3 regions of the Cytobacillus pseudoceanisediminis genome follow, and region 3 is predicted to be linked to each of the others. Evidence: a T-box and tRNA genes for the amino acid it is inferred to sense, from the RefSeq annotation. Region 3 holds a T-box; the other regions hold tRNA genes.
The links. The T-box of region 3 lies ahead of argS (arginine--tRNA ligase). A T-box ahead of a tRNA ligase gene usually reads a tRNA of that ligase, here a tRNA-Arg.
Positions count from the first base shown of each region.

Region 1: it has a tRNA-Arg gene. The T-box ahead of argS (arginine--tRNA ligase) is inferred to sense a tRNA for this amino acid. The anticodon was not compared.
Region 2: it has a tRNA-Arg gene. The T-box ahead of argS (arginine--tRNA ligase) is inferred to sense a tRNA for this amino acid. The anticodon was not compared.

Region 1 is NZ_CP097349.1:4,747,830-4,757,800, reverse strand. Features, by position in the region: gene gpmI (2,3-bisphosphoglycerate-independent phosphoglycerate mutase) at 1-1,341, opposite strand, end outside; gene tpiA (triose-phosphate isomerase) at 1,334-2,095, opposite strand; gene M5V91_RS25390 (phosphoglycerate kinase) at 2,158-3,342, opposite strand; gene gap (type I glyceraldehyde-3-phosphate dehydrogenase) at 3,804-4,811, opposite strand; gene M5V91_RS25380 (sugar-binding transcriptional regulator) at 4,857-5,879, opposite strand; gene M5V91_RS25375 (glutaredoxin family protein) at 6,014-6,262, opposite strand; partial or broken gene rpoN (RNA polymerase factor sigma-54) at 6,280-7,610, opposite strand; tRNA gene M5V91_RS25365 (tRNA-Arg) at 7,969-8,040, opposite strand; gene clpP (ATP-dependent Clp endopeptidase proteolytic subunit ClpP) at 8,346-8,951, shown strand; gene M5V91_RS25355 (HPr family phosphocarrier protein) at 8,995-9,252, opposite strand; partial or broken gene whiA (DNA-binding protein WhiA) at 9,282-9,971, opposite strand, start outside.
Region 2 is NZ_CP097349.1:5,209,617-5,219,587, forward strand. Features, by position in the region: gene M5V91_RS27700 (helix-turn-helix domain-containing protein) at 136-360, shown strand; gene M5V91_RS27705 (MarR family winged helix-turn-helix transcriptional regulator) at 519-977, shown strand; gene racE (glutamate racemase) at 988-1,782, shown strand; gene recQ (DNA helicase RecQ) at 2,064-4,205, shown strand; gene M5V91_RS27720 (GerMN domain-containing protein) at 4,375-5,442, shown strand; gene rph (ribonuclease PH) at 5,618-6,388, shown strand; partial or broken gene M5V91_RS27730 (XTP/dITP diphosphatase) at 6,390-6,999, shown strand; gene M5V91_RS27735 (metallophosphoesterase) at 6,996-7,514, shown strand; tRNA gene M5V91_RS27740 (tRNA-Arg) at 7,659-7,735, shown strand; T-box leader at 8,202-8,457, shown strand; gene ilvB (acetolactate synthase large subunit) at 8,538-9,971, shown strand, end outside.
Region 3 is NZ_CP097349.1:3,929,532-3,939,502, forward strand. Features, by position in the region: gene M5V91_RS21205 (hypothetical protein) at 1-227, opposite strand, end outside; gene M5V91_RS21210 (FtsW/RodA/SpoVE family cell cycle protein) at 592-1,776, shown strand; T-box leader at 1,807-2,067, shown strand; gene argS (arginine--tRNA ligase) at 2,114-3,799, shown strand; gene M5V91_RS21220 (sulfite exporter TauE/SafE family protein) at 3,812-4,693, opposite strand; gene M5V91_RS21225 (Dps family protein) at 4,877-5,314, shown strand; gene M5V91_RS21230 (EamA family transporter) at 5,452-6,345, shown strand; gene M5V91_RS21235 (hypothetical protein) at 6,365-6,754, opposite strand; gene M5V91_RS21240 (DUF4395 domain-containing protein) at 6,858-7,286, shown strand; gene M5V91_RS21245 (YqcI/YcgG family protein) at 7,393-8,118, shown strand; gene M5V91_RS21250 (serine hydrolase) at 8,238-9,023, opposite strand; partial or broken gene M5V91_RS21255 (ABC transporter ATP-binding protein) at 9,025-9,971, opposite strand, start outside.

The DNA of each region.
Region 1 (9,971 bases), 820 kb from region 3:
GTTGCCATGGTCAGCTGTGATAATCGCTTTTCCGCCTTTAGAAATAATCAAATCAACAATTTTGCCAAGGCATTCGTCAACTGTTTCAACCGCCTTGATCGTTGGCTCAAGCATGCCTGAGTGCCCCACCATGTCCGGGTTGGCAAAGTTCAGGATGATCGCATCGAAATTATCAGCCTCTATTTCCTTCAGCAACGCGTCCGTTACTTCATAAGCGCTCATTTCAGGCTTAAGGTCATAGGTAGCTACTTTCGGTGAATCGATCAGGATCCGCTCTTCGCCAGGGAATTTCTCTTCACGTCCGCCGCTCATAAAGAACGTCACATGAGGGTACTTTTCTGTTTCCGCAATGCGGAGCTGTGTTTTTCCATTTTGCGCTAGAACTTCACCAAGGGTGTTATCAAGGTTGGTCGGTTTGAACGCAACATATCCGTCAACTGTTTCACTGAAGTGGGTTAAACAAACGAAGAACAAGTTCTCAGGATGTCCTGGCCCTCTATCAAATGAACGGAAGTCTTTATTTGTAAAAGTGTTCGAAATCTGGATTGCCCGATCCGGACGGAAGTTATAGAAAATGACTGCATCATTTTTCTTAATTGTTGCAACCGGTTTACCATCTTCTGCTGTTATGACAGATGGAATGACGAACTCATCAAAGATACCATTCTTATAGTTATCTTCAACTAAATCCAGGGGATCGCTGTATGATGGGCCATCGCCATACACCATGGAACGGTATGACTTTTCAACTCGCTCCCAGCGTTTGTCGCGGTCCATGGAATAATAGCGTCCAGAAATCGTCGCAAATTCGCCGACTCCGTATTCCTTCATTTTTTCCTGCGTTTCTTTAATGTAGCCTGCTGCTGTTTGCGGGCCAACATCACGTCCATCCAGGAACCCATGAACATAGACATTCTTCACGCCTTCTTCAGCAGCCATGCGAAGCAGTGCGAATAAGTGCTGAATATGGCTGTGAACGCCTCCATCTGAAAGAAGTCCCATCAAATGAAGATCCGTGCCATTCTTTTTGACATGGTCAATAGCAGAACGGAACGTTTCGTTTTTCTCAAAATGTCCTTCACGAATGGCCACGTTTACTCTTGTTAAGCTCTGATAAACAATCCGGCCTGCACCAATGTTTAAGTGGCCTACTTCAGAGTTTCCCATCTGCCCTTCTGGAAGACCTACTGCTTCGCCGCTGGCTGTCAGAGTTGCGTTAGGGTAGGTATTCCAGTAGCGTTCGAAGTTTGGCTTCTTTGCCTGGGCAACGGCATTTCCCATCCGCTCTCCACGCAATGCGAAGCCATCTAAGATGATTAATGCAACTGGAGATTTACTCATTCTTGCCTGCCTCCAATAATTGAAGGAATGATTGCGGCTCAAGGCTTGCGCCGCCTACAAGAGCTCCATCAATATCAGGCTGGCTCATATATTCTTTAATATTTGCAGGCTTTACGCTTCCGCCGTACTGAATGCGGACTGCATCTGCTGCAACTTGGGAAAATTGCTTCGCAACTACAGAGCGGATATGTGCACATACCTCATTCGCATCTGCCGATGTTGAAGACTTGCCAGTTCCGATTGCCCAGATTGGCTCATACGCAATAACAGTCTGCTTTACCTGCTCTTCAGTTAGACCATTAAGAGCCTTTTCCACCTGAGAGCCTACAAGATCCATTGTTTCGCCCTTTTCACGCTGTTCAAGCGATTCACCGACACAAACGATAGGAGTTAAATTGTATTTAAAAGCAGCCAGAGTTTTTTTGTTAACGGCCTCGTCTGTTTCATTAAACATTTCCCGGCGCTCGGAATGACCAAGGATTACATATTTTACCCCAAGGTCTTCAAGTGCCACAGGACTGATTTCGCCTGTAAAAGCACCACTTTCTTCAAAGTGCATGTTTTGCGCGCCGATTTCAACATCATAACCCTTTGCGCTATCCACAAGGCGTTCCAGGAATAGTGCAGGGGCACATACAACTGTTTCTACCTGCTCCTTCCCCGGTACTAAGCCATTGATTTCTTCAAGAAATACTTTCGCTTCCGGAAGTGTTTTATGCATTTTCCAGTTTCCTGCGATAATTGGTTTACGCATGTTGCACGTCCTTTCATGCTTTTATTATTGTCAAAAGACAGGGCTAAACAGCCCTGGTTAAATTATTTATCGTTTAAAGCCACTACGCCAGGCAGAGCCTTTCCTTCCATAAACTCAAGGGAAGCGCCGCCGCCTGTTGAGATATGGCTCATGCGGTCAGCAAGATGGAATTTCTCAACTGCAGCTGCAGAATCTCCGCCGCCAATGACTGAATATGTATCGTTCGCTTCTGCTAAAGCCTCAGCCACTGCTCTTGTTCCGCCGGCGAATTTTTTCAATTCGAACACACCCATTGGCCCATTCCAGATGACCAGCTTGGAATTCTGGATTACATCACTGTAGATTTCGCGCGTTTTAGGTCCGATATCAAGTGCTTCCCAATCAGAAGGAATTTCTTCAATTGCTACTGTCTTAATATTGGCTTCCTCGGAAAAATCGTCTGCTACCACGACATCAACAGGCATGTAGAAGTTCACGCCTTTTTCTTTCGCTTTTTCCATAAAGGACTTTGCAAGTTCAATCTTATCTTCTTCCAATAGGGATTTCCCTACTTCATGGCCCTGTGCCTTTACAAATGTATAGGCCAGTCCGCCGCCAATGATCAGGTTATCTACCTTTTCAAGAAGGTTTTCTATTACACCGATCTTATCTTTAACCTTTGCGCCGCCGATAATGGCTGTAAATGGACGCTCAGGATTTGAAAGAGCTTTTCCAAGTACATCCAGTTCTTTTTCCATTAATAGTCCTGATACTGCAGGAAGATGATGCGCAATTCCTTCCGTTGAGGCATGTGCACGGTGTGCTGCTCCAAAGGCATCGTTCACATACACGTCAGCAAGCTCAGCAAATGCCTTTGCAAGTTCAGAATCATTCTTTTCCTCTCCAGGATAGAAACGCACGTTTTCAAGAAGAAGAACATCTCCTTCACTTAGCGTGTCAACCATTGCTTTTACAGAATCGCCATATGCTTCATCGGCCTTCTTCACTTCTTTGCCAAGAAGCTCGGACAAACGCTTTGCTACTGGTGTTAAACGCAATTCTTCAACAACTGAACCCTTCGGACGGCCCAAATGGCTTGCTAAGATTACTTTAGCACCCTGGTTAGTCAAATACTCAATAGTTGGAAGAGCTGCACGGATACGAGTTTCATCTGTAACCTGTCCATCCTTCATAGGTACGTTGAAATCAACGCGGCAAAAAACTCGTTTGCCTTTTAACTCCACATCTTTTACGCTTTTTTTGTTCACAGCAAAAGGACCTCCTTACCAGGAAAAGCGGAAGCGCCTTGCCCAGGGGCGACAAGTATAAGACGAGCGCTGGCAGAAGGCGTGCTTTGCCTTCAGAAGCGATTGGCTTATGACTCGAGACCCCAGGCGCTGGAGCTAGACACCAACCTAGTCAATTATTTTTACTTTTTGCTTTAAAACAAAAGGGAGAGGGATTGTTTCCCTGCTCCCCTTTTACCCTTATCCATTATAGACGTTAGAGATTTTAATATCCAACAAGATGAGGTATTTTTTTAGAGAAAAAATTCACCTTGAGAATGCTTCGCAAAACGAATTTTTTCTCGTAAAGATTTCTCAATTGCCGCGATTAACGGGCAGTAGCCCCCTGGAGTAAAACGAGGAGTAACTTCCCGTTATGCCCGGTAACTTCAATTAACCATCAAAGGAGAAGAACTAATTCCCCTCTGATGGAAGTTTTCTTTTTAAAGTCCTTTTTGAGCGATGTAGTCAACAAGGTCAACTACACGGTTAGAATAACCAGACTCGTTGTCATACCAAGAGATAACTTTTACCATGCTGCCTTCCATAACCATTGTAGACAGTGCATCGATTGTAGAAGAAGCTGGGTTTCCGTTGTAGTCGCCAGATACTAATGGCTCTTCGCTGTATGCAAGAATGCCTTTAAGTTCGCCTTCAGCAGCTGCTTTAAGAGCGCTGTTTACTTCTTCTGCTGTTACATCTTTGTCAAGCTCAGCAACAAGGTCAACAAGAGAAACGTTTGGAGTTGGAACACGCATAGCTCCACCGTTCAATTTGCCTTTAAGTTCAGGCAATACTAGAGATACTGCTTTTGCAGCGCCAGTAGTTGTTGGAATGATATTTTCTGCTGCTGCACGGGCACGGCGGTAGTCTTTGTGCGGCAAGTCAAGGATTTGCTGGTCATTTGTGTATGAGTGAACAGTTGTCATCATACCGCGCTTGATTCCGAAGCTGTCGTTCAATACTTTTGCAAATGGAGCCAAGCAGTTTGTTGTACAAGATGCGTTAGAGATTACATGGTGGTTTGCAGGGTCATATTTATCATGGTTAACACCCATAACCACTGTGATATCTTCGTCACTTGCAGGAGCTGAAATGATTACTTTCTTCGCACCAGCTTCAAGGTGTTTCGCAGCGTCAGCACGCTTTGTGAAACGGCCAGTAGATTCTACTACTACTTCTACGCCAAGGTCTCCCCATCCTAATTGAGCAGGATCGCGCTCAGCAAGTACTTTTACTTTATGGCCGCCAACAACAAGGTAATCGCCATCAACTGTTACTTCTTCATTTAATGTTCCGTGTACGGAATCATATTTTAAAAGGTGTGCAAGCATGTTTGCATCTGTAAGGTCATTTACTGCTACAACCTCTACGTTAGGGTTTTTAAGAGCTGCACGGAAAACAACACGCCCGATTCTTCCAAATCCGTTAATACCAACTTTAACTGCCATGATTATTTCCTCCTTAGAAAGGTAGATTTAATATTTGAAAAGGGATTACCCTTTTAACAACTGTTTTGCTGCACCTTCATCTGTCACTAAAATGGTAGAGGATGGTGCCCGTTTCATGTATGCAGCAATGGCTTTTGCCTTTGAAGAGCCGCCTGCCACTGCAATGACATGTTCAATATGGGATAGGTCATCCAGCTGAAGGCCGATGGTCTGAACCTTATGTACAACCTCGCCGCCTTCATTGAAGTAATAACCAAAGGATTCTCCTACTGCTTGGGCATGCTTGATTTTAACAAAATCTTCTTCACTGGTTTTGCGGCGTTCCGCCATTGTAATAGCGTCCCCAATCCCGTGTAAAACCATGCTAGCAGATTTGATCTGGGTGATTACTTCTTTAATATTGGGTTCCTTAATAATGCTTTCATACATCTCCCTGCTCACCTGGTCCGGTACATAAAGGACGCGGTGTCTGGAATCTGTATGATCAGCCATTTTTGCACAAATGGTGTTAGCCTGATTTTTAACATCTTCCCCAATTCCGCCCCGTGCCGGCACAAACAGCCAATCCCGTTCAGCAAGATCAGGGGTTAGCATCTCCGCTACGGCTGCCATTGTGGATCCGCCGGTAACTGCGATGATATTTTTGCCTTTGAGCCTTGATTTCATACACATCGCTGTTGCCCTGCCAAGCTCCTGCTTTACCCATGGAGATTCATCGCTGTTGCCCGAAACAATGATCGCCTGGCGAATGCCAAGTTTTCGGGATAATTCCTGCTCCATTACGGCTATACCCGATATATCCCTCATTATTCCTTCAAGAGCTTCAAGCAAATCCCTGCCATCGGCAGAAAGGCTCATCCCCGTACTTGAAATGCGGATCAGATTCTGGTCTTTTAAAAATTCAACCTCACTTCTCAGCACTCTTTCCGTCAGGCCCAAACTTACTGCAAGGCTCCTTCTTCCAACCGGCTCCATCAGCCCTATGTAATGAAGGATCCCATAGCGCTTCTGCATAACCGCAAGCATATCAGGCAATAATCTTTTTTGAATATCAATTAGTGAGTACATCCGGATAGCTCCTTAATCATATGTGGTCATTTTTTGTCCCGCATAGACATATTATGTCCCACTTACCACAAAAAAATCACCCTTGCTTCTCTTCAATAATAGCAAGAGTGAGTAGTGAAATCAACTGATAAAACTCAGTTTTTTTCTGTAAGCGCTTCACTTACCGTAATGGCATCAATATGCCCGAACTGCACTTTATACCCATCAATTTCAACAACCGGGATCATGAGCCCATACTTCTCTGTCAGTTCATCGCTACCATCAATGTCTTTCTCAATTAAGATAAATTCGTACTCTTTCTTTAATTCCATTATTACATCCTTGGCTTTATCACACAGCGGGCAACTGCTGCGTGTATAAAACACGACCTCTGGCTGTTTCAATCAGCAAATCTCCTTTATCAGTCATACCTTTTCCGTTTAGATGATGATGGGATGCCCAGCTGATCCCGATATTTTGCTATCGTCCTTCTGCTGACAACCATCCCCTCTTCTTCCTTCAGCAGCTTCACAAGCTCCTGGTCGGATAAAGGCTTTTGCTTATTTTCCTTTTCTATCATTTTACCAATTATCGTCTTGACCTGCTGTGAAGACGTATTTTCATCGGATGTTGTTTTAATCGTGCTTGAGAAAAACGACCTCAGCTCATAGGTCCCATATGGCGTTTGCGCATATTTTTCCCGGACAGCACGGCTGACAGTTGATTCATGAATATCGAGTTCATCTGATATTTCCTTCATGGTCATCGGCTTCAGATGTGAAGGTCCTTTTATAAAGAAGTCCTGCTGTTTTTCAACGATTTTAAGGGTCACATTCGCAAGAGTCTCTTTTCTCTGCTCTATGCTCCTCATGATCCATTGATAATCCTGCTGCTTTTCCTGAAGGAAGCGGCTGACATTCCGGTCTCCAGAGGCCGCAAACTTTTTATAATAACCTTCATTAAAACTGATTTTAGGAAGCACTTCATCAAAAACACTTACAGAAAAGGAGCTTCCATCCCACTTAATTATCACGTCCGGTGTTATATATGCCGATTTCTCGCTTTGGAAGGATGAAGCCGGCCTAGGATTCAAGGTCTGCACAAGGTCGAATACCTCCTGAATCTCTTTTAGCCCCACACCAAGCTGCTTGGAAATCTCTTTCCATTTCTTCTCCGCAAAAAAGGTAAAGTATTCATCTAAAATAATTTCAGCGAGTTCATTTCTCTCTGGCAATCTCTTAATCTGCAGGGAAAGGCACTCCTGGAGATTCCTCGCGCCAACACCAGCAGGCTCGAGTTCCTGCAATTCTTCAAGCATCTGTTCCATATTTTCAAGAGGCATCTGGAGCGCCTTGGCAGCTGTCTGCAAATCCGCTCGCAAGTAACCGTTTTCATCAAGGCTCTCAATAAGATGCTCAATTACTTTTTGTTCGTCCTTGTTTAATTTCAAATGAAGCTGCGACTTCAAATATTCATCCAGCTTCATCGTCTTTCCGCAGCCAATCTGCTCAATCCAATTTATTTTATCTTTTTCGACTTTTATTCTCGTCGGTTTGACACGGTCATAACGGGGATCCATCGTCTGGACTTGACCGGACTCTACTTTTAAAAGGGGATTTTCAAGCGCCTTGCTTTCCAAAAAGCAGAAAGCTCCTGTGTGCTGTATTGCAGAAGGGCAATCGCCTGCGTCAGCTCCTGTGTCATTGTTAATTTCATTGTCTGCTGCTGCCATAACCCAGCTTTCAAATTCATCGTACATTCCCCCTGTCCCCATTTTACAATATTCCAGGTAAATGTTGTATGGAAATATCTTGGCAAATGCCAATCGCACGGGCACTTTACCATCTTTCTGAATACTTCACAATATGCATGGAAGAGGGAAGAATATTCATTTTTTATGGTGAAAACTGTGGATTTTAAGGATTTTTTTGAAATTCAGGCTTAAGTTTAGGAAGTTTTTTAGATTTATGTGCGGATAGAGGAATTTTATTTGCGTATAGGGCCAATTTACTTGCGGATAAATTTTTTTGTGTGCGCATAGGCTGGATTTATTTGCGGATAGCGTAAAAGTAAAAACTCCCTGTCCATATCAGACAAGGAGTTTTGGCAGCGCCCTCGGCAGGAATCGAACCCACATCTTAAGAACCGGAATCTCACGTGCTATCCGTTGCACCACGAGGGCAGATATTTTAATAGGTGGCTGACCAAGCGCTCAGCCGCTACGATAACTAATTATATGATAAGTTTATTCACTTTGCAAGCCTCCTTTTAGTTTAAAAATTGGAACAATGGGTATCATGGAATGAGATAGCACAGCACAGAAAAAAGTGTCGAACGAATCAAGCACGAATTCTATGCGATTTGTTTGACCTTAATTGACCATCAGTGTATCATGATAATACATAGGAGTTAAAAAATTTTCTTTACTTGGAAGAACATGCTTGTTCATCTTGTGTGTTGACCTTATCTTGAAGGAGGAATTGGAAAATGAACTTAATCCCTACAGTTATTGAACAAACAAACCGCGGGGAGCGCGCTTATGATATTTACTCCCGCCTTTTAAAAGACCGCATCATTATGCTGGGAAGCGCAATCGATGACAATGTGGCAAACTCAATTGTTGCCCAGCTTTTATTCCTTGAAGCAGAAAATCCTGAAAAAGACATTTCCATTTACATTAATAGCCCGGGCGGTAGCATTACAGCTGGTATGGCTATTTATGATACGATGCAATTTATCAAGCCAAAGGTACAAACGATCTGTATCGGTATGGCAGCATCCATGGGTGCGTTCCTTCTTGCTGCTGGTGAGAAAGGCAAGCGTTTTGCCCTTCCAAACAGTGAAGTCATGATTCATCAGCCACTAGGCGGAGCTCAGGGACAGGCGACTGAAATTGAAATCGCTGCAAAGCGCATTCTTTTCCTTCGCGAAAAATTAAACACAATTCTTTCAGAGCGCACTGGACAGCCGCTTGAAGTCATTGCGAGAGACACTGACCGCGATAACTTTATGACAGCTGAAAGAGCTCTTGAATACGGTTTGGTTGACCAAATCATTACCAGAAACTCTTTGGATGAGAAGAAAGATAAATAATAAGCATAAAAAAACAACTCGCATCTTCCCGATGCGAGTTGTTTTAGTTTTCCTTTTGAATATAGTTCGCAAGTGCCTCAAGAGCTTCGTTTTCGTCGTTCCCTTCAGCCTTGAGGGTAATGACTGATCCTGAGCTTACTGCCAGACTCATCAGCCCCATTATGCTTTTGGCATTTACCTTCTTTCCGTCCTTCTCCAGAAAAATATCGGATGAGAACCGATTGGCCTCCTGTACGAACAATGCCGCCGGACGTGCCTGTAATCCTGTTTTCAGCTTAACTTCAACCTGTTTTTCCGCCATTGTATATCTCCTCCCTGCTGATCCCTCTATCAGTGAGCATCTATAGTGTCGCCTGCCCGGAGTTTCTCAGCGATTTCATCTATTTTTCTTAATCTGTGATTAATACCCGATTTACTGATATTTCCGCCTGAGACCATTTCCCCAAGCTCTTTTAAAGTGACATCCTGGTAAGCTACACGCAATTCGGCAATTTCCCGCAGTTTGTCAGGAAGAACCTGAAGTCCGACAGTTTGATCGATGAACCGGATATTTTCCACCTGGCGCAAAGCAGCTCCAATTGTTTTGTTTAAGTTCGCTGTTTCACAATTTACGAGCCGGTTGACCGAGTTTCGCATATCGCGGACAATCCGGATGTCTTCAAACCGGAGCAGAGCTGCGTGTGCACCGATAATATTTAGGAACTCCGTTATTTTTTCGGCTTCCTTTAAATACGTGATATAGCCTTTTTTCCGTTCAAGCGTTTTGCTGTTCAGCCCGAACGTATTCATCAATTCACACAGGGAGTCATTATGCTCCTTGTAAAGTGAAAAGATCTCCAAATGATAGGAGGAGGTCTCCGGATTATTTACCGATCCCCCGGCAAGGAATGCACCGCGCAGATAAGAACGCTTACAGCATTTCTTTTTTATGAGCTCATTGGAAATATCGTGTGTAAATACGAATCCCTCGCTTAAAATTTTCAGATCATCAAGAATCATACTGGCCTGTTCCGTTAGCCT
Region 2 (9,971 bases), 1.3 Mb from region 3:
CACATTTTTGAAAATAACTTTCTCCTTTCACTAAATATAGTCACTTCGGCTGTTTTGCTGACATATGATATGGTGACTAAATATATACCCATCCCGCGGTTCATAGCTGGCGAAAGGCAAGGAGGGTTACAATACTTGAAGGAGAATGAATATACTCACAAGCCGTTACTCACCAAACGAGAAAGAGAAGTATTCGAATTGTTAGTACAAGATAAAACAACAAGGGAAATCGCTGGTGAATTGTTTATAAGTGAAAAAACGGTTCGGAACCACATTTCCAATGCCATGCAAAAGCTTGGTGTAAAGGGGCGATCACAAGCTGTTGTAGAGCTCCTTCGAATGGGAGAGCTAGAACTTTAATTTAGACCGGCTATCCTTCTGGGAAGCCGGTTATCACATTTATAAAGGGGTTTTTCATTATTGGTTTTATTTCTATCTTGAAATTTATACGGAAAAAGGTGAAAATAAATGCACAAGGGCAGAAAACGTCGTATAAGCTTAAATGGGAGTGTTTAAGAATGAAGCTTGAAGATCCTAAAACAAATGAAATAAATGATGTTGTAGCTGAAATTGAGAAAGACTTAAGATACATATCCGGCATTATCAAGCAGAAGGGAAGGGAAATTCTAAGTGATTTCACCATTACCCCTCCTCAGTTTGTTGCATTGCAATGGCTTTTTGAAGAAGGCGATATGACCATCGGTGAGCTATCAAACAAAATGTATCTTGCATGCAGCACGACAACAGATCTTGTTGACCGAATGGAGAAAAACACCCTTGTGAAGAGGGTTAAAGACCCAAATGACCGAAGAGTGGTCAGGATCCACCTGCTTGAAGAAGGAGAACGGATTATTGAAGAAGTTATAAAAAAACGCCAGGATTATCTAAAAGAAGTTTTAAAAAATTCTTCACATAATGAGGTCTTGTTCCTAAAAGATAACTTAATGAAATTACACCATGATATGCGAGGAGAATGAGGCGGTACTTGTGAAACAACCTATAGGAATTATTGACTCCGGAGTCGGAGGCTTAACAGTCGCAAAAGAAATCATGCGGCAGCTGCCAAATGAAGATATTGTTTACCTTGGAGATACAGCCCGATGCCCCTATGGCCCCCGGCCTGGTGACGAGGTAAAATCTTTTACCTGGCAAATGACGAAATACTTGCTTGAAAGAAATATTAAAATGCTGATCATTGCCTGTAATACTGCTACTGCTGTAGCCCTTGAAGAAATACGCAGGGAACTCACGATACCGGTTATCGGTGTCATTTTCCCTGGGGCCAGAACAGCTATAAAAGTAACAAAAAATCATAAAATTGGTGTCATTGGCACAGAAGGCACAGTCAGAAGCAAGGCATATGAAAATGCGCTGATTCAGTTAAACAGGAGATCTGATGTGCATAGTCTGGCATGCCCTAAATTCGTTCCTCTTGTAGAGAGCGGGGAGTATGAAGGCTCTGTTGCCAAAAAAATCGTGGCTGAGACTCTTCAGCCTATTAAAGGCAAAGGAATGGATACACTCATTCTCGGGTGTACCCATTATCCTTTATTAGAACCAATTATAAAAAATGTAATGGGAAAAGACGTAAATGTCATCAGTTCCGGTGAGGAAACAGCAAGGGAAGCAAGTACCATTCTGCATCACTATGGAATGCTAAAAGCTGTTGCTGAGAACCCTGAATATAAATTCTGCACAACGGGCTCAACAGCCATTTTTTCTAAAATTGCTTCAAAATGGCTGGGGTCTCCCGTAAATACCGTAGAAAAAATATCGCTTTAATAAATGCAGACATCTTCTGAACTTTTTCAGAAGGTGTTTTTTTAAGATAAGTATAAAATTTTGAACGCGGATAACTGTCTAGCTCCAGCGCCTTGCCCAGCCCCTCGAGGTGAGGCCCCCAGGATGGGGGTCATGCAGACGTTGCCACAGGACGTGGCGTTCTTAGTCTGCGTTCCTTCGCGGGCAAGGCGCTTCCGCTTTTCTTTTAGGATTACATTTTAAAAAAGCTTTGGTATCATGAGAATGATAGACAAATTATATTAGTTGAGTTGGTGATCAATTTGCTGGCACAAGCCGAAAACTATCTGAAAAAATATTTTGGATATACCTCTTTCCGCCCTGGCCAACAGGATATTATTCAAAATATCCTTTCTCAAAACAATACTCTTGGCATTCTCCCAACTGGAGGCGGAAAGTCAATCTGCTTCCAAATACCCGCTCTTGTACTCCCCGGAACGGCCATTGTGATCTCTCCCTTAATTTCCCTGATGAAAGATCAAGTAGATGCTCTTAGCCTTGCCGGCATCCCGGCTGCTTTTATCAACAGCACGCTGTCTTCAGCTGAGTATCAGCATGTTATGGCCGGAATACGCAATGGTGAATATAAGCTCGTGTATGTGGCGCCGGAACGATTTGGTTCCATGGCCTTTTTGGAATTATTAAACGATATTTCAATTAGTGCTATCGTCTTTGATGAGGCGCACTGCATCTCTCAATGGGGACATGATTTCAGACCAAGTTATCGTTCCGTTGTCGAAGAGCTAAACAGCCTGTACCAGAAACCTGTAATCGCTGCTTTGACAGCAACAGCAACACGTGACGTCGCAGAGGATATTCGCAGGCTTTTAAACATAGGAGAGGAACATACGTTTATTACCGGTTTTGCAAGGGAGAATTTATCTTTCCACGTTTTGAAAGGTGTTAACAAAAGGGACTTTATATTGCAGACCATAAAGAAACATAAAAACGAAGCGGGAATTATATATACTTCAAGCCGCAAGGAAACGGACCAGCTGTACCAATTTTTAAAAAGCAAGAACTGCTCAGCTGCCAAGTATCATGCAGGCTTAAAGGAAGAAGAACGAAAAGAAGCACAGAATTCCTTTGTATACGATGAATCAGACATTATGATCGCCACGAATGCTTTTGGAATGGGGATTGATAAATCCAATGTCAGATTTGTCATCCACTATAATCTTCCGCGGAACATTGAAGCCTATTATCAGGAAGCGGGGAGGGCTGGCAGAGATGGCGTGGATAGTACATGCTACCTGCTGTTTGCCCCTCAGGATATCCAGCTGCAGAAGTTTTTGATAGAGGAGAGCAGTCTGAATCAACAAAAAATGGAGCAGGAATACAGCAAGCTAAAGGATATGGTGAATTACTGCCATACAGAAAAATGTCTCCAGTCCTATATCATTGAATATTTTGATGAAAATGCCGATCCTATTCGATGCGGCAAATGCAGCAGCTGTCTGGATGAACGGACAAGCATGGATATTACTCAGGAAGCATTAATGATTTTCTCATGCATTAAGCGGATGGGAGAAAGATTTGGCATTACTTTGACAGCCCAGGTTTTAAAAGGCTCCAATAATAAGAGAATCCGCGAAATGAATTTTAATAAACTTTCAACATTTGGATTGCTGAAAAACCGCAAAGAAAAAGAGATTGCTGATATGATAAACTATCTTCTGGCCGAGGACTATCTGGCTTTAACAGATGGGAAATATCCAACAGTAAGGCTGTCAGCCAGTGCGGTTCCCGTGTTGAAGGGGCAGAAAAGATTATTTATGAAAATAAGCGAACCGGTGCCTGTTCAGGAAACAGATGAAAACATTGAGCTCTTCGAGATGCTGAGAAAGCTCAGGAAAAAGTTTGCAGATGAGGAAAATGTCCCTCCTTTCGTAGTATTTGCTGATGCATCATTAAAAGAAATGAGCCGGTATTTTCCAGTCAGCAAGGAAATGATGTTAAATATTAAAGGTGTAGGGCAAATGAAGTATGAAAAGTATGGGGAAGACTTTATCCAGGCTATCAGAGAGTTTGCCGAAGAACATAATATTTCGCCTAATCCGGCTGCAGAAGCACCTTCAAAAACAGAGGAACCAATAGATGATCGCCCAAGCTACCTGATTTCCTTTGACTATTACAAGGATGGAGATTCAATAAGAGAAATAGCCAAAAAGCGAAATTTCTCACCGATAACAATTCAAGAGCATATATTTCGCTCTGTCAGAGAAGGCAATGTAATTGACTGGTCAGAAATATTCAATGAAACTGAAGAAAAGCTCGTTTTACAGGCTGCTGAAAAAGCTGGAAGAGACAAACTTAAACCAATCAAAGAAGAACTTCCGGAAGAAATAGATTATTTTAAAATCAAAGCCGTCCTGGTAAAAGATGAACTGCAGAAACAAATATGACAAAGAAGCTCCTTATGGGGGCTTCTTTTTTAATGGATGCCATTTCAAACCTTTCTTTCGGTTTGTCCAAATTTGTCAAAAATCTATTAACACTTTTATCCCAAAAGCCGGTCTAAATTTCAGATAGGCTCGTATACATGTAGTACAAACTGTCTCAGGGGGATTATGTATGTCTATAAATAAAAAAACGTCTATAGTGTCAGCTGTGCTGGTATCATCTGTTCTATTATCAGGATGCGGATTGTTCGGAAGCCAGGGGAAGGAAAAGGTCGATCCGCCAAAAGCAGTATCTTATACCGATGAAGGCGAGAGTGTAGCCGAAGAAACAGCTGGAAAAGAAACAGCCGAAAATGAAGAGGGTGTTACGGCAAATCTTAAAACAGAGCTTTACTTGATTGATAAGAACGGGTATGTCGTTCCCCAGACTATTGACTTGCCAAAAACTAATTCAGTTGCTACACAGGCGTTAGAATACCTGGTAGAAAACGGTCCTGTTACAGAATTTCTTCCTAATGATTTCCGTGCAGTCCTTCCGGCTGATACAAAAGTTTCGGTAAATATTAAAGATAAAGTTGCAACCGTCGATTTTTCAAAAGAATTTAAGGAATATGCTAAGGAGGATGAAAAGAAAATTCTCCAATCAGTAACCTGGACACTTACACAATTTGATTCCATTGATAAAGTTAAGCTGACATTAAACGGACATGAATTAAAGGAGATGCCTGTGAATGGCACTCCGGTCAGTTCGGCGTTAAGCAGAGCCAATGGAATAAACATGGATACAACGGAAGTAGTGGATATCACGAATACGAAGCCGGTTACCGTTTATTATCTGGGCGGGGATGAAGAAAACTATTATTACGTGCCTGTCACCAAGCGTGTCAGCAATGATATGGACAATAAAGTTGAAGCGGTTGTATCCGAACTGATAAAGGGGCCGAACTATGCTTCCAATCTGGTGACAGACTTCCTTCCGGATGTAGAGCTGCTTGAGGCTCCAAAAGTTGAAGAAGGAAAAGTCACATTAAACTTCAATGAGAATGTTTTCAGCAGCTTCGAAGAGAAAATGATTTCCAAGCACTTGCTGAATACACTTGTCCTTTCACTGACCGAACAAAAGGGCATCGAAAGCGTGGCTGTCACAGTCGATGGCAAAGCAGAGATTGTCAATGAGGATGGCCAAAAACTATCTGAGCCTGTAACCCGTCCTGAAAATGTGAATACAGGAAGTTTTTAATAGAGCAGATTTTGTTATACTATATAATAACAGGAAAAAGAGGTTGGCATTTAATGCCGCCTCTTCTTTGTTGGTAAAATGAAGGCATGCCAATGTACCTGGACAAAAACATACTTAGGGCGATGCTCTGGATAAATTATTTTTTTACATATGGAAAAGAAGGGGGAATCAGCTTATGCGTGCAGATGGACGTGAACCGAAGCAGCTTAGGCCTATACATATTGAATCAGATTACTTAAAGCATCCTGAGGGCTCTGTGCTTATAACTGTGGGAGACACGAAGGTGATTTGCACAGCAAGTATCGATGAGAGGGTCCCTCCTTTTATGAGGGGACAGGGGAAAGGCTGGATAACAGCTGAATATTCCATGCTTCCAAGAGCAACCGAACAGAGAAACATCAGGGAATCGGCAAAAGGGAAAATCTCAGGTAGAACAATGGAAATCCAGCGTCTGATCGGCCGTGCTCTCCGCGCAGTGGTGGATCTTGATGCGCTTGGCGAAAGAACGGTTTGGCTTGATTGCGACGTAATCCAGGCGGATGGAGGGACCCGGACAGCATCTATTACAGGAGCCTTTGTCGCTATGTCACAGGCGATGGATAAACTGTACAGCAGCAAGAAGCTTGCTCACTACCCAATCAATGATTTCCTTGCTGCCACAAGCGTGGGAATTCTTAAAAATAAGCAGGCTGCAGTGGATTTGAATTATATTGAAGACTCCTCAGCGGAAGTAGATATGAATGTCGTTATGACTGGCAGCGGTGAGTTTGTGGAGCTTCAGGGAACGGGAGAAGAAGCGACTTTTTCTTATACCCAGCTGCAGGAAATGCTGGGTGCTGCACAGGAAGGGATATCAGAGCTGTTTGAGTTTCAAAAGGCTGCGCTTGGAGAGAAAATCACAGAAAGTATTCTAAGTAAAAGAGAAAAGCTGGAGGGGAGGTCATAGCATGCAGGAAGTGATTATCGCTACTAAAAATGCAGGCAAAGCCAGAGAGTTTGAACGGATGTTCAAACCTCTTGGGTATGAAGTTAAAACGCTGCTGGATTATCCTGATTTTCACGATGTAGAGGAAACAGGAAGCACGTTTGAAGAGAATGCCATTCTGAAAGCGGAAGCCGTTTCTGAAGCTTTTGGAAGAATGGTAATTGCCGATGATTCAGGATTGATCATTGATGCGCTTGGAGGAAAGCCAGGCATCTATTCAGCCCGCTATGCAGGAGAAGAAAAAAACGACCAGAAAAACATGGAAAAGGTTCTGGATGAGCTCGAAAGTATTCCGGATCATAAGCGGCAGGCGCGGTTCTATTGTGCTCTTGCAATCGCTGCACCCGGAAAAACTACTGTAACAGTTGCAGGAACTTGTGAAGGCCATATCTTAAGAGAAAAAGAGGGACTAATGGATTTGGCTATGATCCTATTTTCTTTACAGAAGAAAAAAACAAAGCAATGGCTGAATTAATGCCGGAGGAAAAAGCCAGATCAGCCATAGGGCGAATGCTCTCAAAAAGCTGGAGGAGCTGCTTCCTTCTTTTGTGACCGGAGCTGAGAACTCATGAAGGTTCTGATAGTCAGTGATAGCCATGGGTTAACCTCTGAACTCAGCCAAATCCGCGAAATGCATCCTGATATGGATTTGATGATTCATTGCGGAGATTCTGAGCTTCAGGCAGATCATGACTCATTAAGAGGCTACGCTGCTGTAAGAGGAAATTGTGACTTTGAGGCAGCGTTCCCGGAGGATAGAGTAGAAGAAGCTGGGGGACTCCGCTTTTTCGTCACACACGGCCACAGATATTCCGTTAAGTCTACCTTAATGAATCTATCATACAAGGCACGTGAAATGGAAGCAGATATCGTATGCTTTGGCCATTCACACGGTCTGGGAGCTGAAATGTCCGATGGGATATTATTTATTAACCCCGGAAGCATATGGCTGCCCAGAGGAAGAAAGGAAAAAACATATGTCATACTGGAAGCCAGGGGAAAGGATGTTACACTGGATGTGTATGACTTATCTAATGGGAAAATTCCTGAACTGACACAAAATTTTTCACTGGTAAAAAGCGAGTAATTTGAATATAATAACTGAGGGAAGCCAGTCTTCCCTCAATAATAAAAAAATATCTTACAAAGTGTTGACTTCTTAACATTTGTTTAATATAATAAATCTTGTCGTTGAGTTAATTAATCTCAATCAAGAAAAAATATTCAATACGTCCCAGTAGCTCAGCTGGATAGAGCAACGGCCTTCTAAGCCGTCGGTCGGGAGTTCGAATCTCTCCTGGGACGCCATTTACACATCTGGCAGCACTACATATCTTACCGAATTCTTACTCACCTTTTTGGTGAGTTTTTTTATTTTTAATTTAGTTTTAATAACAGTAGTCTGCCAGTGGAACCTTCAGTACTTAAGCCATTTTAAAACCTCTTAAATTTAAACCAATTTCAGCTGTTATACCCCTTCATAAAAAAATTATCTAAAATTTTTTTGTCCCAGAGAATGTGAATATATCAACAATGTAAGCGGATACACAAAAACAGACTAATCGAAATTATCAAATAATTCATAAAAAGGGTGTTGACGGCTGATAAAAATGGGCGTAAGATAGTCCTCAATATAAGAAATTCACACCTTTAAGTTAAATAGAATTATAACCTTCATCTTAGTGAAAACATTCTTGTAATAAGCTTCTTGGGTTTTTTTATTTAATAATTCAACGGTTTAAAGCGTTAGTGTAATGTGGTTGAAATCAGAATATGAAAAGCGTAGAAGAGGATAAGTAGTTTTATGACAGGCATTCACAGAGAGCCGGACCTGCTGAAAACCGGTAATGCCCTCTTAAAATGAACTCACCTCTGAGCGCAGTCCTGAAAGATGATCGATTAGGGGCTGCCGGGTGTTCTTCACCCGTTATCAAAACGGACAGCATTTGGCTGTTCATGAGTGCACGCACTATAAGCGTGAATCAGGGTGGTACCGTGGAACAGGTTATCAAAGCCTTTTCATCCCTTATACCTACAATCGATAGGTGTCTTTAGGGGTGGAAGGGCTTTTTATATTGGAATTATATAAACATGAGGAGGTTATCAACAAATGCTGCAGGAAGCTGCCTTAACAGAAACAAAAACGGAGACACATCCTGTCACCGGTGCTGATCTGTTATTAAGAGCCTTGGAGAAAGAAAATGTTGAAGTGATTTTTGGTTATCCTGGAGGAGCTGTTCTTCCACTCTACGACAAACTGTATCATTCAGAGATTCTTCATGTGCTGCCGCGTCATGAACAGGGAGGAATTCATGCTGCTGAAGGGTATGCCCGGATATCTGGAAAGCCGGGCGTTGTAATTGCCACTTCAGGCCCAGGAGCCACTAATATTGTTACCGGGCTTGCGGACGCAATGATGGATTCACTTCCGCTGATTGTTTTTACAGGCCAGGTGGCAACGGGAGTCATTGGATCAGACGCCTTTCAGGAGGCAGATATCCTGGGGATAACCACTCCAATTACAAAATACAATTATCAGGTCCGCAGCATTGAAGATATCCCGAGAATTGTTAAAGAAGCTTTTTATATAGCTTCAACCGGCAGGCCAGGACCAGTACTGATCGATATACCTAAAGACATCGCTGCGGGAGTTTCAGATCAGCCTGAGGAAGAAAAGGAAGTGAATCTGCCGGGATATCAGCCGACATTAAAACCAAATTACCTGCAAATAAGGAAATTAACTGAAGCGGTCAGCCGATCGAAAAAGCCTGTCATCCTGGCTGGTGCGGGCGTGCTTCATGGAAGAGCATCCAAAGAATTAAAAGAGTATGCGGAGCAGCAGCAAATTCCTATAATTCACACACTCCTGGGCCTCGGCGGGTTCCCGGCAGATCATCCATTATTTATCGGAATGGCAGGGATGCATGGCTGTTATGCAGCCAATATGGGACTTACAGAATGTGACTTGCTGATAAATATTGGAGCCCGATTTGATGACAGATTAACTGGAAACTTACAGCATTTTGCACCACATGCAACAGTCGCCCATATTGATATTGATCCTGCTGAAATCGGCAAGAACGTTCCGACTTCCATTCCGATTGTCGCAGATGCAAAAGAAGCTCTAGAGCAGCTGATTCTGCAGGATGGAAAACCGCCGGCCCATAAAGAATGGATGGAAACCATCATGGGGTGGCAGGAGGAATATCCATATTTCTATGATAAAGAGTCTGGACGATTGAAGCCCCAGAAAGTCATGGAAATGCTTCATTCAAAAACGGAAGGGAATGCCATCGTCGTAACAGACGTAGGACAGCATCAAATGTGGGCAGCCCAATACTACCGCTTTAATAAGGCAGACAGGTGGGTGACATCAGGAGGGCTTGGTACAATGGGATTTGGTTTCCCTGCCAGCATCGGAGCTCAGCTGGCCGACCCGGAAGCATGCGTACTCGCTATTTGCGGAGATGGAGGGTTCCAAATGTCAACGCAGGAGCTTGCCATTATACAGGAAATGAACCTGCCGGTGAAAATTATCATTTTT
Region 3 (9,971 bases):
TCCTCAACCAGCCTGCCCAGCTTGTCCCTTGACACATAATCGAACATCGTGTGGGTATTAAAGTCCCCATGTTCAAAACGATGCTTTAACAACAGCAGATTGTTAATAGAATCGGAAAGAGTTTGGGCAAACTCTGCAAACTCAATTCCATAAGTCATCACATACTGATCCTGTTCATTAAGATGGATGTAGATGAGATCACGAATAGCATGATTCCTTCTTTTCAATGACGAAACCTCCGAACCGTTACCCAAAGTGGTGTTTTCAAAGAAAAGCACTGAGCTAGACAGATAAGAATAGCGCAAGCGCCTTCACAAATTAGTAAAAAGACAGCTTCTTTTTGAAACTGCCTGTTAAACATCCAGTATTTTATTCTCTTATTGTAGCAAAAATAACTGAAAATATCTTTGCCGATGAGAAAAAATTTTAAATTGCAGCCTGCCCGGTTTTTTGAAAATACAGGAAACCATCATGCTGATTCATTCGTCTAACTACATGCAGAGAAAAAATGTATTCTGTTCTCCATTGTAAGGTTTATTTTTCTTTGTTAGGATAAAAATGTAAAAAGGTACAGAAACCAGGTGTATACAAATGAACAAGAATAATAGATTCTCAGACCGGTTCGATTGGACGTTATGCTTTCTTCTGCTGCTATTTTTCCTCATCAGCTGCATCGCTATTTACAGCGGACAATCCTCCAATCAATATGAAGGGAATTTTGTCGTCTCACAAATAAAAAATTATGTTGTCGGAGCTATCATTGTGGCAATTGTCATGTATTTTGACAGCGAGCAAATCAGAAGGCTTACTTGGCTGCTGTACGGTTTAGGCATCCTATTGCTTGTCGGGTTATTCATTGCACCGGAAAGCATTGCACCAGAGCGCAAAGGGGCTACATTGTGGTATATCATTCCTGGACTTGGTTCTGTGCAGCCCTCAGAGTTTGTTAAGGTATTCCTTATCATTGCCCTCAGCAAAGTCATCGCTGACCACCATCTGAAATATCAGGCAAAGACTGCAGGCACGGACTTTTTCCTTCTAATCAAATTAGGGGCAGCCACATTGCCTCCATTAGGATTGATTATTATTGAAGACCTGGGTACCGCCCTTGTCATCATCGCCATATTAACTGGAATCATCCTGGTTTCCGGGATCACCTGGAAAATCCTTGTTCCGATTTATGGAATCCTTGGCGCTTTCGCGGGAACGGTGCTCTATCTGGTCATCATAGCACCGGAGATTTTAGAGAAGTACCTTGGGATAGACCCCTATCAGTTCAGCCGAATTTATTCCTGGCTTGACCCGGTTAATCACAAGCAGGGAGCCGGAATGCAGCTGTACAACTCCATGCTCGCAATCGGCTCAGGATTAATATCCGGAAAAGGGTTTACTGACAGACAGGTGTATGTGCCTGATGCCCATACTGATTTTATTTTTAGCGTCATTGGCGAGGAGTACGGCTTTTTTGGTGCAAGTGTAGTAATCAGCCTTTTCTTTCTGCTCATCTATCACTTAACTAAAACCGGCTTGGAGACGACCGACCCTTTTAATACCTATATTTGCGTCGGGGTCATCAGTATGATCACCTTCCATGTATTTCAAAATATCGGTATGACTATTCAGGTACTGCCAATCACCGGCATTCCGCTGCCGTTTATCAGCTACGGCGGAAGCTCGCTTATGGGAAACATGATGGCGATGGGCCTGATTTTCAGCATCCGGTACCATCACAGAACTTATATGTTTTCAACGGATTCAAATTATGTTGCAAAATAATTCCAACAGCGTATAATAACATTAATATATCTAGTGTCTATGATGAAGAGAGTAGCAAAGGGCTCTTTCCTAAAAGCGAGACAGGGACGGTGCAAGCCTGTCGGGAAATCCTTTCGTGAAGCGCACTTCGGAGATGCATAGCTGAAAGAAAAGTAGGCTATGCCGGGTAAGGAGTCCCGTTACCAAACCCCTTTAGGAAATACGTTCAAGCATATTTTGAAACGTCCTTTCAAAAGAGGTCCTTTGGACAATCAGAGTGGTACCGCGGGTAGATTTCAGCTCGTCTCTATTTTTATATAGAGACGGGCTTTTTTATTTTCCAGGAGGTGTTAATATGATCAATTTCAAAGCTATTTTCACAGCTCAGCTGGCTTCAGTGCTGAATGGGCAGCTTTCTGACGAAGCAATTGCGGACTTAATCGAAACGCCAAAGAATCCGGCACATGGCGATCTTGCTTTTCCCTGTTTTACACTTGCAAAAGCATTCAGGAAGTCACCTGCCTCTATTGCTGGCGAGACAGCGTGCCTGATTCAGGGACCGCATATCGAAAAAGCAGAGGCTGCTGGTCCTTACATTAATATCTTCTTTTCCAAAGAGTCAGCCGGTGCAGTCATAATGGAAAAAATTTTGAACGAAGGAAAAGAATATGGACAGCTGAATGATGGCGCAGGCAAAACAGCCGTGCTTGATTTCTCTTCGCCAAACATCGCAAAGCCCTTCTCCATGGGCCATTTGCGGTCTACGGTCATTGGAAACGCCCTCGGCAGCCTGGCCGAAAAATGCGGTTATACAGCGGTCAGAATCAACCACTTAGGCGACTGGGGCACACAATTCGGCAAGCTGATCACCGCTTATACAAAGTGGGGCAGCCCGGATAAAGTGAAGGAAAATCCCATAAAGGAACTGCTTAGCCTATATATACGCTTCCATGAAGAAGCAGAAGCTAACCCAGCCCTTGAAGATGAAGCGCGTTCCTGGTTCAAAGAGCTTGAAAACGGAAATGAGCAAGCTCAGGCACTCTGGAGCTGGTTTAGAGAAGAATCATTGAAAGAATTCCAGCGGGTTTATGATATGCTTGGCATTCATTTCGACTCATACAATGGTGAAGCTTTTTATAATGATAAAATGGAACCCGTCATAGAGGAACTCATGGCAAAAGACCTGCTGGCTGAGTCTGATGGCGCAGAGGTGGTTCAACTGCCTGATGAAGACCTTCCTCCATGCCTGATAAAAAAATCCGACGGAGCGACTCTGTATGCAACACGGGATCTCGCTGCAGCTTTTTATAGAAAAGAAACCTATCAGTTTGATCATTCCCTATACATTGTCGGTCAGGAACAGAGCATCCATTTCAGGCAGGTTAAAAGCGTTATTAAAAAGATGGGTTATGAGTGGGCGGATAATATGACACATGTCCCTTTTGGCCTCTATTTAAAAGATGGGAAAAAGATGTCTACCCGAAAAGGCAGAGTCATCCTTCTTGAGGAGGTCCTGAATGAAGCAATCCTTCTGGCAAAGACCAATATCGAAGCTAAAAATCCCGGCTTGGAAAACAAAGATGAAGTCGCTGAAGCAGTCGGCATCGGGGCTATTCTGTTCCATGATCTGAAAAATGACCGCATGAATAATATTGAATTTTCACTTGAAGATATGCTGACATTTGAAGGAGAAACAGGACCCTATCTGCAATACACCAATGCCCGGGCCTATTCTCTTCTCCGCAAGGCAGACGATATTCCATCTGCCGAAAATGGGCTATCTGATTCTTACAGCTGGGAAATTATCAAGCTGCTCTATCAGTATCCTGAAAAAATCAGACAATCTTATATGCAGCTTTCCCCTTCTGTCCTGGCTAAATATTTGATTGATGTGGCTCAAGCCTTCAATAAATATTACGGACAGGTAAGAATATTAGAAAAGGATAACAGCATCAAATCAAGACTTGCCCTTGTCAAAGCAGTCACAATTGTTCTTTCCGACGGGATGCAGACACTCGGCATGAAGGTGCCCCGGCAAATGTAAAAGGAGAGGCCATTATGGTCTCTCCTTTTTTGCCTTTGTGCGGGCATTTGCTTTATGCATTTTCACAAGGCTTCTTACTAAAAAGCCGCCGACAAAAATGGCCATCAGCACTAAGCCGGTATAATTCAAATGTATTAATTTCAGAATCACACTTGCCACTGTAGCCATATATAAGGCTCCGAGCATATAGGTGATTTCTTCGTTTTCAAAATAGGAGGTAAGCTTCGCTCCAAATTGTGACCCTATCAGGCCTCCTGTTACGAGTGAAATGCCAATCCAATAATCAATGCTGACAGTGGAAGCGTAGGATAGAAAGCCTGCAGATACGATTAACATGATAGCAAACAAGCTGGTTCCTACTGCTTTCTTCGGCATCATCCCTAAATAGGCAACCGATAAAGGCACCATAATAAAGCCGCCGCCCACACCTAATGTCGTAGAAACAAATCCTGCAAAAAATCCAATCAGAACCATTTTCACAATGGATGGAGAATGTTCAGATGACGGAGCGGCATTGGCTGATTTTTTCCCTCTTTTTAACATGCCCAAAGCAAAATAAGACAGCAGAATGATATAAAACAAAGGAACTGCCCACGCATCCCAGCCCTTTTCCTCAAGAAACAGCACAAAGGGATGGGCGGCCTGAGTAGCTGCCATACCGCTTAGTCCAAGAATCAGCCCTTGCTTAAGCCATATATTCTTCATCCTGATATGAGCGAAGATGCCTGAAAGAGAGGTACCAATTGAAAAAAGCAAACTCGTTGTGATTGCTTCTACCGGAGAAAAGCCAAACAGCATGAGTGTCGGAGTAAGAATGAATCCCCCGCCTACCCCAAAAAAACCAGAGAGCACACTAATAAGCGCTCCGAGCGTAATAAATAAGAGATATTCCATTAAAAAATCCTCACTAACCTGTATGTCTTGCCTATTAAGCGGTACTATATCACTTTACCATAATCAGCCATGGTTATACTGTGGATTTTGAATTTGCTTATTTATAATTATTATAAATAAGTATTGATTTTAATTTGATATTTGTTATAATAAATATATAAATGACTTAGGGGGAATATAAAAATGGAAAAATTACATGCAGCATTAAATGTACAAATCGCAAACTGGAGTGTTCTTTATACTAAATTGCACCGCTACCACTGGTTTGTAAAAGGCCCGCTTTTCTTTACCCTTCATGAAAAGTTCGAAGAATTATATAATGAAGCAGCTGAAGTTGTGGATGAGGCAGCCGAACGCCTGCTAGCCATCGGCGGCTCACCGGCAGCGACACTTAAGGAGTTCTTAAGCATCACTACTCTTGAAGAGTCTAATGGGGAAAAGAAAGCAGAAGATATGGTTGCCGCTCTTGCTTCCGATTATAGACATATTAAAGAACAATTAATTTCTTTAGCACAGCTTGCTGAGGAGCAGGAAGATCAAGTGACAGGCGACTTTGCCATCGGTCTTATGGAAAAATTGGATACGCATATTTGGATGTTAAATGCCTACTTAGGAGAATAATCGATAATTAAGAAAGAGTCAGTGAGAAAAATCACTGGCTCTTATTTTTGTGCAGAAAAAATCTTCCCCTAAAGACTTACTGAGATGTTATGATTGACCTGATTGCCTGATATCATCTTCAGAAGGGAGTATCCATAATGGGAAACTTAAAATATTCATTATTCATTTTTCTTGGCGCATGCAGTTATGGCATTCTGGCATCCATTGTGAAACTCGGACTCCAGGCCGGCTACTCTGTTCCTGAATTGACCGGAAGCCAATATTTATTTGGGCTCCTTTTGCTGTTGCTTTCTTTCCCATTTATCAAAAAAACAAAAATCACCCTTCAACAAACAGCAGCTTTGTTATTGACCGGTGCTTCCCTAAGTTTAACAGGCATTCTGTATGGAATGAGCCTTGATCGGAATCCGGCCTCCATCGCTGTTGTCCTCTTATTTCAGTTCACCTGGATAGGAATTCTTTTAGAAGCTCTATATGAAAAAAAGATGCCCAGCAAAGCAAAAATCATTTCTTCGATTTTGCTAATTATAGGGACTGTATTTGCAAGCAACCTGATTAATTCCGGGTCACATCCTATTCAAGCTGAGGGACTGATCTATGGCTTATTATCTGCGGTAACATTTGCCGTATTCATTTTTGCAAGCGGCAAGGCAGGTAAAGGAATTCCAACCATCCAGAGGAGCATCTTCATCACGTTTGGCGGACTTCTTCTGGTTGCAGCTTTTTCAGGCCCCGTTTTAATAAGCGGTGGCATCCAGCTTGAGGGCCTATGGAAATTCGGGCTGCTGATGGCATTGTTCGGGGCTATTTTCCCAATTGTATGTTTTGCAATCGGCTCACCTCATTTAGATTCAGGTCTTGCCACAATTGTAGGTTCTGCCGAACTCCCGGCCGCTGTTGCTGCTGCCATGCTGATTCTTGGCGAAAGAATTTCAGAAGCACAGGCTTTCGGAATCGTGCTGATCCTGATCGGAATCAGTATTCCGCAGTTCACATTAAAAAAAGCAGCAAAGAATCGTTTTAGCACGTAACGTGTTTTTACGGATATTTTCAGGAGACTTTGGGATCCATTCCAAAGTCTTTTTTCTTTAAAGGCTGTTGCATGAGTTCGGACTCTTTCCTGCGGATCTTCTTCTCCTGTCTGAAGTTGCACCGGGTTCGGACTCTCTCCTGCGGATTTCTTCTTCTCCTGTCCGAAGTTGCACCGGGTTCGGACTCTCTCCTGCGGATTTCTTCTTCTCCTGTCCGAAGTTGCACCGGGTTCGGACTCTCTCCTGCGGATTTCTTCTTCTCCTGTCCGAAGTTGCACCGGGTTCGGACTCTCTCCTGCGGATTTCTTCTTCTCCTGTCCGAAGTTGCACCGGGTTCGGACTCTCTTGACCAGAATTCACCTCCTACTGTCCGAAGTAGCGCAGGGTTCTTTTCGATATTGTCCTTCATAACGGACTATTTTTATTTTCCCAAGCTTTTTCTCTTCACAAAAATTTGCAATTTAAGTAAACTATTAATACCTATAAAACCAATGAGAAAGGTCGGAATATAATTGGCAAATACACCTGTTTCTATTCCCCGCCCGCTCGTAAGAACTAATCAATGGTCGATCGTATTAAGTGTTTTAGCTTCGTGGCTAACCGGAGAAGCATGGATTCTTGCCATACCCCTCCTTGCAGGTATAATGGGCCTATTGTTCGGCTACAATCCCATTATGCGTGCAGCAAAACTTTTTCTAAGAAAAAATCCTGCTGATTACATTCCCGAAGACTGGGAGCAGCAGCAATTTAATCAAGTGATTGCCGTTGCATGCCTGGCGCTGGGCCTGATCAGCTTTCTTCTGGGCTGGACAGCTGCAGGATATGTTTTTACAGCTATGGTAGCTCTATCAGCATTTGTCGCCATTCTTGGATTTTGCATAGGCTGTTTTATCCGCTTTCAGCTCAATCAATATAAATACCGAAAATCTTATAAAGCTTAAGGCAGCCAACACGGCTGTCTTTTTCATTTCCTTTTCCACCCAGCTAGTTTCAAAGGACTTTTTAAGGGGTACATATTTCATAAGTAAAACATTCTGAGGTGAAAAAATGAAAACTGCCAGTAAGTTTCTTTTAACAAAAGAAGATATGACTAACCCCGAGATTGTGCCTGAGTGGGTTTGTCAGGAATATAAAACATTTCATGATACAGTTACAGATAAAACCTTCCCGTGCTATTTTGGAATGACTGCTGAAATGCGCGGCGAATTGAGATATGCCTATATTACACAGGAAGATTGGTCTAACCTGCCGGGAGCCCTCGAATCCTTTATCGAGCTTTTTGACGCACCAAAACTCATTCGCCATGGCCTGTTTGTATTTGTGGAGCCGGAGACAGATGAAAAACCGCTTGAACATTACAGAGAATATTTCTGGAATATTCTGCAGTATTTGCATAAGGTTGATACAAAGCCTTGGCCTAAGGATTATCCGACAGATCCTGACCACCACTTATGGGCGTTTTCTTTTGCTGAGGAACCATTCTTTGTGTTTGGAAATGCGCCTGCCTACAAGCAGAGAAAGACGAGGGATTTAGGCAATAGCCTTGTACTGGGCTTCCAGCCGCGCCGCATTTTTGAAGGCCTTGAAGGCACCTCTAAAGGCGGCATCATGTCCAGGGAAAAAGTAAGGGAACGGGTTGAAAAATGGGATGGCCTCCCTACCCATCCAAACATCAGCCATTATGGCGATCCCGAACACCGTGAGTGGAAACAATACTTTATCGGTGATGACATTAAACCAATCGAAGGGAAATGCCCTTTCCATCATAAATAATTTTGAAAGTGAAGCGCCTAGCGCACGAATTATCTTCGAGGACCGTCGATCCACTAATTCTTCCTGAAAAGCAAAAAACTGCATAAATAAATAAGGAACCGCTCTCAGTAAACGGTTCCTTATTTATGAGTTATATATTGATTAATGCGACTGCCAATTGCGGACAGTACTTCTCTTCCAGCTGCCTGACTTTGAAGCTGGTCGACAAGGACAGCGGCGTAAACGGTGTTTCCTTTATGGGTAAATATGGCGCAATCATGCTCTATTCCGGGTAGTTCTCCTGTTTTGCTGGCAACCTTGACTTTTTCCGTGTCCATTGTGTTTGCAAGTTTGTTCTTATACTGCTGTTTTTCCAATATATCCAGTGCTTTTTCTGTAAATTTCCCGGATAAAAGCGAATTCTCTGCCAATGCCTTCATGCCATACACCATATCCCTGGCAGTCGTGGTGTTGTCCATGCCGTTTTTCAATGCCTCAAAGTCCATCATCTTTCTGTTTAATTCCGTGCAATTAAACCCCAAACTTTTGATAAACTGATTGATTTTCTCTATTCCCAGCCTCTCAATGATGAGATTGGTCGCAGTATTATCAGATACAATGACCATGAGCGTCATTAAGTCTATAACCTTCATCTTCAGACCCTTGCTCATGGCCTGCAATACCCCGGCTCCGCCAACCCGGGCAGCATCCTTCACTTCTGCTTCCTCATCGAGATCAAGCAGGGCATTCTCCGCCTGTGAAAGCCCCGCGAGTAAAATGGGAACCTTAATTAAGCTTGCGGAAGAGATAACATCATCGGCATTTGTTTCGATAACACCATCCTCTGTATGGATGTATACGGCCACACGTCCTTCACAGCAGCTGGCCAAATCAAGAATTTCTGCTTTGATAGTAAGAAAGTTCATGTTATTTCGCAGCGGCTACTTGCGGCCGGTTATGGTCGCCCGTTACCTTTTCATTATATAAATGGCAGGCCACAAAATGATCCTTCTCAATCTCCTGCCACTCAGGCTTCATGGAAGCACAAGCCTCCATCGCATAAGGACAGCGCGTGCGGAATACGCAGCCGCTTGGAGGATTCATTGGACTTGGGAGTTCCCCTTCCAAAATGATTCTTTCCCGATGATCCTCAACATCAGGGTCAGGGATGGGAATCGCCGAAAGTAAGGCCTGCGTATAAGGGTGAAGCGGATTTTTATATAAGTTTTCGCTTGTGGTTAATTCCACTAAATTCCCCAAATACATAACGCCAATTCTGTCGCTGATATGTTTGACCATCGAGAGATCATGGGCGATAAATAAGTAGGTCAGGCCTTTTTCTTTTGGAGCCCCTTAAGCAGGTTGACTACCTGGGCTTGTACCGATACATCCAGTGCGGAGATCGGCTCATCAGCAATAATGAATTCCGGATCCAGCGCTAATGCACGGGCAATCCCAATTCTTTGCCTTTGTCCGCCGCTGAATTCATGCGGGTAGCGGTTGGCATGATCGCGGTTAAGTCCCACATCCTCCAGAAGCTGATAGACCCGCTCAAGCCGTTCCTTCTTGTTCGGATATAACCCATGCACTTCCATGGGCTCCGAAATAATCTCCTGGACGGTTGACCGCGGATTCAACGAAGCATATGGATCCTGAAAGATCATCTGCATCTTCCTGTGAAAAGCAAACCTTTCTTTTTCAGTCATGGTATGGACATTCTTTCCGTCATAAAGGACATCGCCTTCTGTACGGTTATATAAACCAATAATTGTACGCCCTGCGGTTGACTTTCCGCAGCCGGATTCGCCGACAATCCCGAAGGTTTCTCCTTGTTTGATATGAAAGGAGACATCATCAACGGCCTTCAGAGTCTG